Regions from separate parts of the Synechococcus sp. H70.2 genome, predicted to be linked through region 2. Evidence: predicted binding sites of a transcription regulator. Region 2 holds the regulator's gene; each other region holds the start of a gene.
What was found. The regulator NtcA, encoded in region 2, controls nitrogen genes in cyanobacteria. The targets are predictions, from matches to a motif close to GTANCNNNNGNTAC.
Positions count from the first base shown of each region.

Region 1 (3,276 bases), on a different contig from region 2:
AGGGGTTTTCCAACAGCTCCTGGATGGTGTCCTGGCGAAGGCGGATTTGCTCTGGATCCCGCAAAGGCTGCAGCAGCCAGCGGCGCAGGGTGCGCCCGCCCATGGCGGTGCGGCTGTGATCCAAGACCCAGAGCAGGGATCCGACAAAGGCCCCCTCGCGGATAGTCTGGGTCAGCTCCAGGTTGCGGCGGGTTTGGGCATCCAATATTAGGTAGTCGGTGAGCTGGTAGGTGCGGGGCGGGCGCAGGAGCGGATGGCCTCCCTGGGGAGAAGGCTGCACCAGGTTCTTTTGCGTTTCTTCCAGATAGTGGAGCAATCCCCCCGCCGCCCGAATGGCCAGGGGCAGCCCCTCGCAGCCCAAGCCCTCCAGGGAGCGCAGGCCATAGGTCTGCAGTAGGTTGTCCCGCGCCACCGCCAGCTCAAAGGGCTCCGCCGGGCGCAGGGTATAGGTGTACTGGCCGGGTAGGCCCAGGGGAGCGTGGGAATCTCCAGGCCGCATCAAGCCCAGGCCCAGCCCTTCCTCAGTGGGCAGCAGGATCTCCGCCGGCTGCAGCCGGGCCAGCTCCTGTTCTAGCTGCTCTTGCCCCTCACTCTGGCAGACCCAGAACTCGCCAGTGGAAATGTCGGCGTAGGCCAGGCCCCAGGCGGTTTGCTTGGAGCCTCGCAGGCGGACAATGGCCGCCAGGTAGTTATTTTGCCGCGCCTGCAGCAGCTCCTCTTCGATGACCGTGCCGGGGGTGATGACCCGCGTCACTTCCCGCCGCACCAAGCCTTTGGCTTGATCCGCCGGCTCCATCTGGTCGCAGACGGCTAGGGCATAGCCTTTGGCCACCAACTGGGCGGCATAGCGGTCAAAGGCGTGGTAAGGGATCCCGCACATGGGCACCCGCCCGATGGCCCCTGCCTCTCGCCCGGTGAGCACCAGCTCCAGCTCCCGCGACACCAGTTGCGCGTCCTGGAAAAACATCTCGTAGAAATCCCCCAGGCGGTAGAGCAGGATGGCGTGCGGGTATTGCCGCTTCAGCTCTACGTAGTGCTGCATCATGGGGGTGAGCAGGGCGGGATCCACCTGCAGGGCATCCCAAGTGGGCTCAGGGGCAGCGGAAGAAGTCATAGCGCCAATGCTTCAGGATGGCTCTTCCAACCCAAGCTAGTCGGCTTCGGCCATTTATGATCTTCCCCCTCTCCCTGGGCAGGGCGGTGAGGGCAAACTGCCTGTGGCCAAGGACAGTAGGAGGTTTGCGATGGGGGCCAAGCACCGTCATCGGGAGTTGACCCCGAGACACCCTGGGGGCAAGCCAGGCGGATCCGCTATGCGCTCCTCGCAAGTGAGTTATGACAAAACGGCATAACTTGTTACGAAGTGTAACGGCAAATACCAAAGTTAACGGTTGGCCATCGCTAAGGTAGCCGGTGTTCCCCTACGGCAGCGACGATGGCGAACCAATTTGAGCGCCTCAAAAGCGAAAAGGACGGGCTAGCGGTCAAAGCCGAGCTGGAAGCGTTTGCCCGCATGGGCTGGGAGAACATCCCTGAAGACGACCGGGATCACCGCCTCAAGTGGCTGGGGATCTTCTTTCGCAAGCGCACGCCCGGCCAGTTTATGCTGCGGCTGCGCCTGCCCAATGGGATCCTGACCAGCGGCCAGATGCGGATGTTGGCGGCGATCATCCATCCCTATGGAAAAGATGGCGTAGCCGACATCACCACCCGGCAGAACCTGCAACTGCGCGGCATCCCCATCGAGGAGATGCCCCAGATCTTGGGCTACTTGAAGGAGGTGGGCCTGACCAGCATCCAGTCGGGCATGGACAATGTGCGCAACATTACGGGATCCCCCCTTGCGGGCATTGACCCAGATGAGCTGATTGACGTGCGCGGCCTCACCCGCAAGGTGCAGGACATGGTAACCAACAACGGCGAGGGCAACCCTTCCTTCACCAATCTGCCGCGTAAGTTTAACATCGCCATCTGCGGTTGTCGCGACAACTCCGTTCATGCGGAGATCAACGACCTGGCCTTTGTACCGGCCTTCAAAGCGGGCAAGCTGGGCTTCAACGTCTTGGTGGGGGGCTTTTTTTCGGCCCGCCGCTGTGCCGAGGCCATCGGGCTGGATGTCTGGGTGGATCCCCGCGATGTGGTTCCTCTGTGCGAGGCGGTGCTGCTGGTCTACCGGGATCACGGCCTGCGGGCCAACCGGCAGAAGGCGCGGCTGAGGTGGCTCATTGACGAGTGGGGCCTGGAGAAGTTTCGGGCGGCTGTGGAGCGGCAGATTGGCCATCCGCTCTCCAGGGCGGCGGAAAAAGATGAGGTGGTCTGGCAGAAGCGGGATCTCCTGGGGGTGCATGCCCAGAAGCAGCTGGGCTTGAACTTCGTTGGCCTGCACGTGCCGGTGGGACGGCTGAATGCCCTGGAGATGATGGAGCTGGCCCGCCTAGCGGAGGTATACGGCTCCGGGGAGCTGCGGCTGACGGTGGAGCAGAACGTGCTCATCCCCAATGTGCCCGATTCGCGGGTGGCGCCGCTGCTTAAAGAGCCGCTCTTGAAAAAGTTCTCCCCCAACCCGGGGCCCTTGCAGCGGGGGCTGGTGTCCTGCACGGGCAACCAGTTCTGCAACTTTGCCCTCATCGAGACCAAAAACCGCGCTGTGGCTCTAATGGAAGAGCTGGAAGCCGAGCTGGAGATCCCGCAGACGGTGCGCATCCACTGGACGGGCTGCCCCAACTCCTGCGGCCAGCCCCAGGTGGCCGATATCGGCCTCATGGGCACCACCGCCCGCAAGGACGGCAAGCCGGTGGAAGCGGTGGACATCTACATGGGGGGAGAAGTAGGCAAAGACGCCAAGCTGGGCGAATGTGTGCGTCGAGGGATCCCTTGCGAAGACCTCAAGCCCGTCTTGGTGGAGCTGCTGATTGAGCACTTCGGGGCCAGGCCGCGCCAGCGTCCATCGGCTTCCCCCATGATGGCTTGCTAAGTAGGGGCCAAGTCTGGGGAAGGTTTCCTCTCTGCGTCGTGCAAAATCTTGGAGGTTCCGATGTCTAAACTGTTCTCCCGTCGCCAATTTTTGGCCGGGGCAGCCGCCCTGGCAGCAGGAGCAGCCGCGGCTGGGATCCCACGCGCCCAATCGCGATCTTTGGGTCAGGGCTACTGGGTGGCCCAGGCCGATACTCCCGAGACCACGCGGGCCAAGCTGGGGTTCATTGCTCTCACCGACGCCGCCCCCCTGATCATTGCCAAAGAGAAGGGGTTTTTTGACAAGTACGGCATGAAGGACGT
Region 1 is NZ_JANSIU010000002.1:172,949-176,224, reverse strand. It holds gene mutS (DNA mismatch repair protein MutS) at 1-1,114, opposite strand, end outside; gene NW822_RS03070 (ferredoxin--nitrite reductase) at 1,436-2,974, shown strand; gene NW822_RS03065 (CmpA/NrtA family ABC transporter substrate-binding protein) at 3,035-3,276, shown strand, end outside.
Region 1: NW822_RS03070 (ferredoxin--nitrite reductase) is a predicted target of NtcA. The motif match lies at 1,366-1,379, and genes of this name have one in related genera.

Region 2 (3,276 bases):
AGATCGGTGCCGGCTGCCCGCTCAAAGGCCTCCCGCAGGTCTTGGTGGGTGTAGCCTTTCTCAAACCGGCCAAAGCGCTGCCACAAATCCCGCATGGCTGTGTCTAGGGATCCCTGGCCCCCCGAAAGGTGGCGAATGTGCAGATCCAGCAGCCAGCAGACCAAAGCGCCCTTTAGGTAATAGGAAACCTGGCTGTTGAGGCTATTTTCGTGGGGACGGTAGAGCTTGATCCAAGCGTCGAAACTGGACTCCTGCAGCGATTGCACGGCCCGACCCGGAGTACGCTGCAGCTGGCCAATTTGCTCAGATAGGATCTGTAAAAACTCTTTGGCGGTGAGGATCCCTGCCCGCAGCAAGATCACGTTTTCGTAGTAGCTGGTCGCCCCCTCGCAAAACCAGAGGCAGTCCACATAGTTTTCTTGGTTGTAGTCAATTTTCTCCAAAGCCAGAGGGCGCAGCCGCTTGACGTTCCAAGCATGGAAAAGCTCATGGGCCAGCAGCGCCAAAAAGCGGCGGTAGGACTGGGGCTGATGCAGCTCCAGGCCAGAATAGTTGAGGGTAGCACTGTACTTGTGCTCTAGGCCGCCAAATCCCCCTGGTGACAAATGCACAATAAACCAGTAGCGGTCGTAGGGCAACCCGCCAAAAAACGCTGCAGTGGCCCGGACAATTTTCTCAGCATCGGCCACCGCTTGCTCCAAATCCAGGGTGCCTGCTCCCCAGACCACGAAGTAATGCGGGATCCCTTCCACCGCAAACGACCGCAACTGGTGCAGGCCCACCTCCACTGGACTATCCACCAGCTCGTCGTAGTCTGCCGCCAGGAACGACCAGCCGGCATTGGAATCCTCAGCGGCGGGCAAGGGCTGCAAGCTGGTGGCGACACGCCAGTCGGGTTGAGGAGGGATCACCGTCAAGGTGTAGGGTTCCCGCTCGCGGCCGAGCACGTAGAGAAAGAGCGCTGCCCCGTTGAAATAGGCATGGGTGAGATCCAGATGGTTGGTGCGCACCGTCAGCTCATAGGCATAGACCCGATAGCGGATGGTGACCGCCGAACACCCCGCTGGATTGACCTCCCAGGTGTTTTTATCAACCTTTCGCCAGGCCAAAGGGCTCCCTTGCTCGCTCAGGGCTTGAAACTCCTGCACATGGCGGGCATACTCCCGCACTAGGTAGGATCCCGGCGTCCACACTGGCAGCCGCAGCCGCAGAGGCACCTCCGGTTCCACTTCGCGAATCTGCAGCTCCACCTCCAAAAGGTGGTTGGCTGGCTCTGGCATCCGTACTGTAAAGTGCTGGCGGCTATGGCGAGAGAGGGTGGCAATCCCCATACGATCTTCCCCTACCGCAACAAGAGAAATGTAGCTATTGCTACAAAGATATCCAGAGTCTAGAGTAGTCTTCGAATCGTAGGCAGCTTGATCTGGGTTTAGGAGTTGATCCTAGAGATAAACTGACCTTGAGAGGTTGTCGAATCCCGTGGTGGCCGTTGCAGAAAAATCTCTCATTGCAGCCTTTAAACAGCTAGGAGGGCCTCACCATCCTCCAGTTATCGAAACCTTTGAACGTGGCAAGACCATTTTCCTCCCCGGCGATCCGGCGGAGCGGGTTTACTTTTTGGTCAAGGGAGCTGTTAAGCTGTCGCGGGTGTACGAAATGGGGGAGGAAATTACTGTCGCCCTCCTGCGGGAAAACAGCATTTTTGGGGTGCTCTCCTTCATTACCGGGCAGCGCTCCGACCGCTTCTATCATGCCGTAGCCTTCACTCGCGTCGAGCTGCTCTCTCTGCCCATCGAGCAGGTGGAAAAGTCTGTGCGGGAGAACGCTGAGCTGGCCATGCTGCTGCTCAAGAGCTTGGCTTCTCGCATCCTGCAGACAGAGATGATGATTGAAACACTGGCCCACCGCGACATGGCCTCCCGGCTGGTTAGCTTTTTGCTGATCCTCTGCCGCGACTTCGGCGTGCCCGGCCCCAATGGCGTGACCATCGACCTCAAGCTCTCTCACCAGGCCATTGCCGAAGCCATTGGCTCAACCCGCGTCACCATTACCCGTCTCTTGGGAGAGTTGCGCAAGAAGAACTACATTTCCATCCACAAGAAAAAGATCACTGTCCACGACCCAATCCAGCTAAGCTATCGCTTTGCCTAGGAGGAGGACCTGGCCCCACGGCCGTTTCCGGGAATGGCCGCACCACTGGTTGGCGGGGTGATCCCTCCCTGCAGGAGAGGGGGGCAGCAGCAAGCAAACCCCTACTTAACCGCCGGCGGCTGAGGGCGATTCTTGGGGAGAGGCTTGCTGTTGAGCCAAGGCGGCCAGGATCTTTTCTCCCATCTCGCGGCAGCCTACGAGGGTCATCCCCTCCGAGTAGATGTCGGCGGTGCGGTAGCCCTGGGCCAAAACTGTCTCAACGGCCTGTTCGATGCGGTCGGCAGCTTGGGGCTGATCCAAAGAGTAGCGCAGCAGCATTGCCCCAGAGAGCACCTGGGCAAGAGGGTTGGCCTTGTCTTGACCGGCAATATCGGGAGCTGAGCCATGGACTGGCTCGTATAGACCAGGGCCGGCAACTCCCAAAGAGGCGGAAGGCAACATGCCAATGGAGCCAGTTAGCATGGCTGCCTCATCGGAGAGGATATCCCCAAAGAGGTTCTCTGTCAGGATGACGTCAAACTGCTTCGGCCAGCGCACCAACTGCATAGCGGCGTTATCAACATACAGATGGGACAGCTCCACGTCAGGGTATTCCGCTGCCACGGCATTGACCCGCTCCCGCCACAGTTGCGACACTTCCAGCACATTGGCCTTATCCACCGAGCAGAGCTTGCGCCGCCGCTTGCGGGCCAGTTCAAAAGCCATGCGGGCAATGCGGTCCACCTCGGCCTCAGTGTAGACCATGGTGTTTACGCCGCGTCGGGATCCTTGGGCATCGACGAAGATCCCGCGGGGCTGACCAAAGTAGATGCCACCGGTGAGCTCGCGCACCACCACCAGGTCGATCCCGGCCACCACCTCCGGCTTGAGGGAAGAGGCCTCCACCAGTGGCGGAAAGATCTTCACCGGGCGCAAGTTGGCAAACAGTCCCAAGCCAGCCCGCAAGCCCAGCAAAGCCTGCTCAGGGCGCTTCTCCCGCGGCAGGGCGTCGTACTTGAAGTCGCCAACTGCTGCCAGGTAAACAGCATCGCTCTCCTGGGCCATTTTCAAGGTCTCTGGGGGCAAGGGATCCCCAGTGGCTTCGTAGGCTGCTCCACCAATGAGGCCCTCCTGCCACTGGATGGA
Region 2 is NZ_JANSIU010000005.1:29,541-32,816, forward strand. It holds gene NW822_RS06250 (M61 family metallopeptidase) at 1-1,331, opposite strand, end outside; gene ntcA (global nitrogen regulator NtcA) at 1,480-2,151, shown strand; gene leuB (3-isopropylmalate dehydrogenase) at 2,257-3,276, opposite strand, start outside.

Region 3 (3,276 bases), 140 kb from region 2:
GATCAAAGCTCCCACAGGGTGGACAGTGTTGCAAGGAGCAGTGATCCCTACCAAGCCGGCCAGCACCCCGTTGGCGGCAAAGGTCATATCCGGCTTGCCAAAATGCACCCAGCAGGTAACCATCGCCCCAATGGCCCCTGCCGAAGCGGCTAGCAGCGTGTTCATGGCAATCCAGCCGATATCGGGGCTGGCGGCTGTGGTCGAGCCGGCGTTGAACCCAATCCAACCCAAGGTGAGGATAAACACTCCCAGCATCCCCAGGGGCAGGTTGTGGCCGGGAATCGCCCGCGGCTCTCCGTTGGGGCCGTACTTGCCGATGCGAGGGCCAAGCACCATGGCCCCGGCCAAGGCGGAAGCGCCCCCCACCAGGTGCACCACGCCCGAACCGGCAAAGTCGATGAAGCCCAGATCTTCCAGCCAGCCGCTGGTGCCACCGTTGTAGTCGCCAAACAGCCCATTCCAAGCCCAGCCCCCCGAGATGGGGTAGATCAACCCAGAGATGACGACAGAGTAGATGAGGTAGGCCACGAACTTGGTGCGCTCCGCCATGGCCCCGGAAACAATAGTGGCAGCGGTGGCGGCAAACACCATCTGGAAGACGAAGAACGTAAAAGGCCAGTCTCCTGCTTCGTGGGCTTGCTGCCAACTGAAAGCAAACCAGCTCCTGCCAAAGAAGCCAGCATTTTCTCCAAACATCAGACCAAACCCGATGAACCAAAAGGCGCAACAGCCCATGCAGAAGTCCATCAAGTTCTTCATCATGATGTTGGCGGCATTCTTGGCGCGGGTAAAGCCCGTCTCCACCATGGCAAACCCCGCCTGCATGAAGAACACCAAGGCTGCCCCCACCAGCGTCCAGACGGTGTCAGCATGTTTCTGCACGACTTCCGCGTCCTGGGCGCAGGCGCTCTCCTGACCCAATAGGAAAACTAGTGAAATCGTCAGAGCAGCAGTTAAGCCCCCCTGAGTGGGTCGGCAGAGCCACTGCAGTACTTGGCCTTTGAGTCTTTGGATCATGGTTGTCGACATGCTTTTTCGCTCAACTAGAGAGACGCTACTTTTGGCAATGCCAAAAAATGAAACAGAATCCACTTTCCCCCTCAACAAGCCAGGATGAGGCTGAGGAGAGAGGCAACCTAGGCCCCAAAAACAACTTTTTTACAAAGCATCTCGGTTTACTTCACCAGTGCGGATGCGAATGGTTTTCTCGACAGGGCTGATGAAAATCTTGCCGTCCCCGATTTCGCCAGTGCGAGCGGCTGCAATCAGCTTCTCCACCACCGTATCCACCAGCTCATCTTCAACCACGATCTCCACCTTCAGCTTCTGCAGGAACTCGACTGTATACTCGGATCCCCGATAGCGCTCAGTTTGCCCTTTCTGCCGGCCAAACCCCCGCACCTCCGTTACGGTCATGCCAACAATTCCGGCATTCACTAGGGCTACCTTCACCTCATCAAGCTTGAAGGGCCGAATGATAGCTTCAATCTTTTTCATTGGCTGTCTCTGCCCCAGAGAGCTCCGCTCACTTCTAGCATCGCTGCCACCTGCAAGTTGTAACTCCAGATACAGTTTTGAGCCGAGGGGCCAACCCCGAGAACATATTACAGGGAAAGCTGCTTCGAGGAAGCCAAGTTGGCTGTGATGAGAGCCACGGCCAGCCACCACAGCATTTGCACCTGGGGACGGTACCAGATGGTGTCCACCAGGCCGTGGGCCATCATGCCGGTGCAGGCTGCTAAACCTGCCGCCACCCACAGGCCCTGGGGATCCCGGCAGGCAAGTAAACGTTTCCAGCCTCTCCAGCCGTGATCCCAGAGCACCAGGAGGAACCAAGCAAAAGCCAGGGATCCGACTAAGCCCGTCTCCAAGGTAATCTGGAGCGGCACCGAGTAGGCTGCAAGGGCGCTGAAGTTGCCCCGCTGGTAGAGGGGATAGACGCGGCTGAAGGCGACATTACCAGGGCCGATCCCCAAGATGGGAAAGTCGCGGATCATCTCCAGCACTGCCGCCCAGACGTTGAGGCGAAAATTGTTGCTGGTATCTAGCCGTCCCCAAAAAAGGCTCTGAGCCCGCAGCCGCAAGGGGCGTACCGTCAAGATGGCAAGCAGCAGCGCGGCTGCGCCCCCTCCCAAGAGAGCCGGCACCGTCCAACGCTGCCAACGGGCCGGCAGGCGGGGGGTGTACCATTGGGCCAGCAGCAGGGCCATCATCCCCAGCGCTGCCAGCCCCCCAATCCAGGCACCGCGGCTGTAAGTCAGCACCAGACAGACAAGGTTGACGGCGGTTGTAAACCCCACCAGAAGCTTGATCCCCCAACGTGGCCAGAGGCAAATGGCAGCCAGCCCCAAGGGGAGGAGGGGAACCAGGTAGCCCCCATACAGGTTAGGGTTGCGCAGATAGCTGTACACCCGCGTCAGGCCTGCCAAGCCCGATTCTGGATCCACCCAGGTGGCCAGTTCGGCCGCCCCGTAGAAGTACTGCCGCAGGCCGTAGATCCCCATTCCCAGGCTGACCAAGAGCAGGGATCCAACAATCCCATCTCGGAATTGGGGTTGGCGCAGCAGACGATGCAAAAGCAGATAGCCGGCTAGGTAAAGCGTCAGCTTCAGCCAACCATCCCGCGCTGCGTAGGGAACCGGCGAAAGGAGCGTTGCCAGGGTGGCAATTCCCCAGAAAAGGCCCAGGGGCAGATGGACAGGTAGCCCAGTCGGGGTTTCCACCAGCCAGCCCAAGACCACAAGCGCCGCCATGGCCAGTAGGATTAGGCCGAGGATGCCGGTGGAGCTTTGGGAGGAAAAGACCCAGTAGAGCAACACCAGACCCAAGCCAATCCCGTCCAAGCCTTGGACGAGTAAGCTACCTTGGCCCCAGTTTTTCAGGGATCCCGACAGGCGGCCCAAAAAGCTGCTCCGCCACCAGGAATCGATAGGAAAATCCTGCAGCAGCAGAGCTTGCCACAGTTGCCTTGCTTGTTCCATTGCCGCTTTCCAGCCCGCTTGCCTCCGCTCATCTTCCGAGTTTATCTCCCCAGCGGCCAAGGGCAGGGACGTCAGGGCAGGCGGGATCCCTCCGGACTCTAGCTGCTTCGGGAGCACGTTAGGTCGAGAGTTGGCTCCTAGCCCTGCCACGACCAACCTCAAAGTGCCCTTTAGGCAACCGAGGCTAGCGGCTGGAGCTGGGAGCTCTTAACCTCTTCAGAGCTGGAAGGGGGAACTCCTGCTGCCGACTGATCTGCTTTGAAAAGCGGGGAATTGCAATAATGAATTTGCACAC
Region 3 is NZ_JANSIU010000005.1:171,608-174,883, reverse strand. It holds gene NW822_RS06925 (ammonium transporter) at 1-1,029, opposite strand, end outside; gene NW822_RS06920 (P-II family nitrogen regulator) at 1,159-1,497, opposite strand; gene NW822_RS06915 (IctB family putative bicarbonate transporter) at 1,605-2,981, opposite strand.
Region 3: NW822_RS06920 (P-II family nitrogen regulator) is a predicted target of NtcA. The motif match lies at 1,557-1,570, and genes of this name have one in related genera.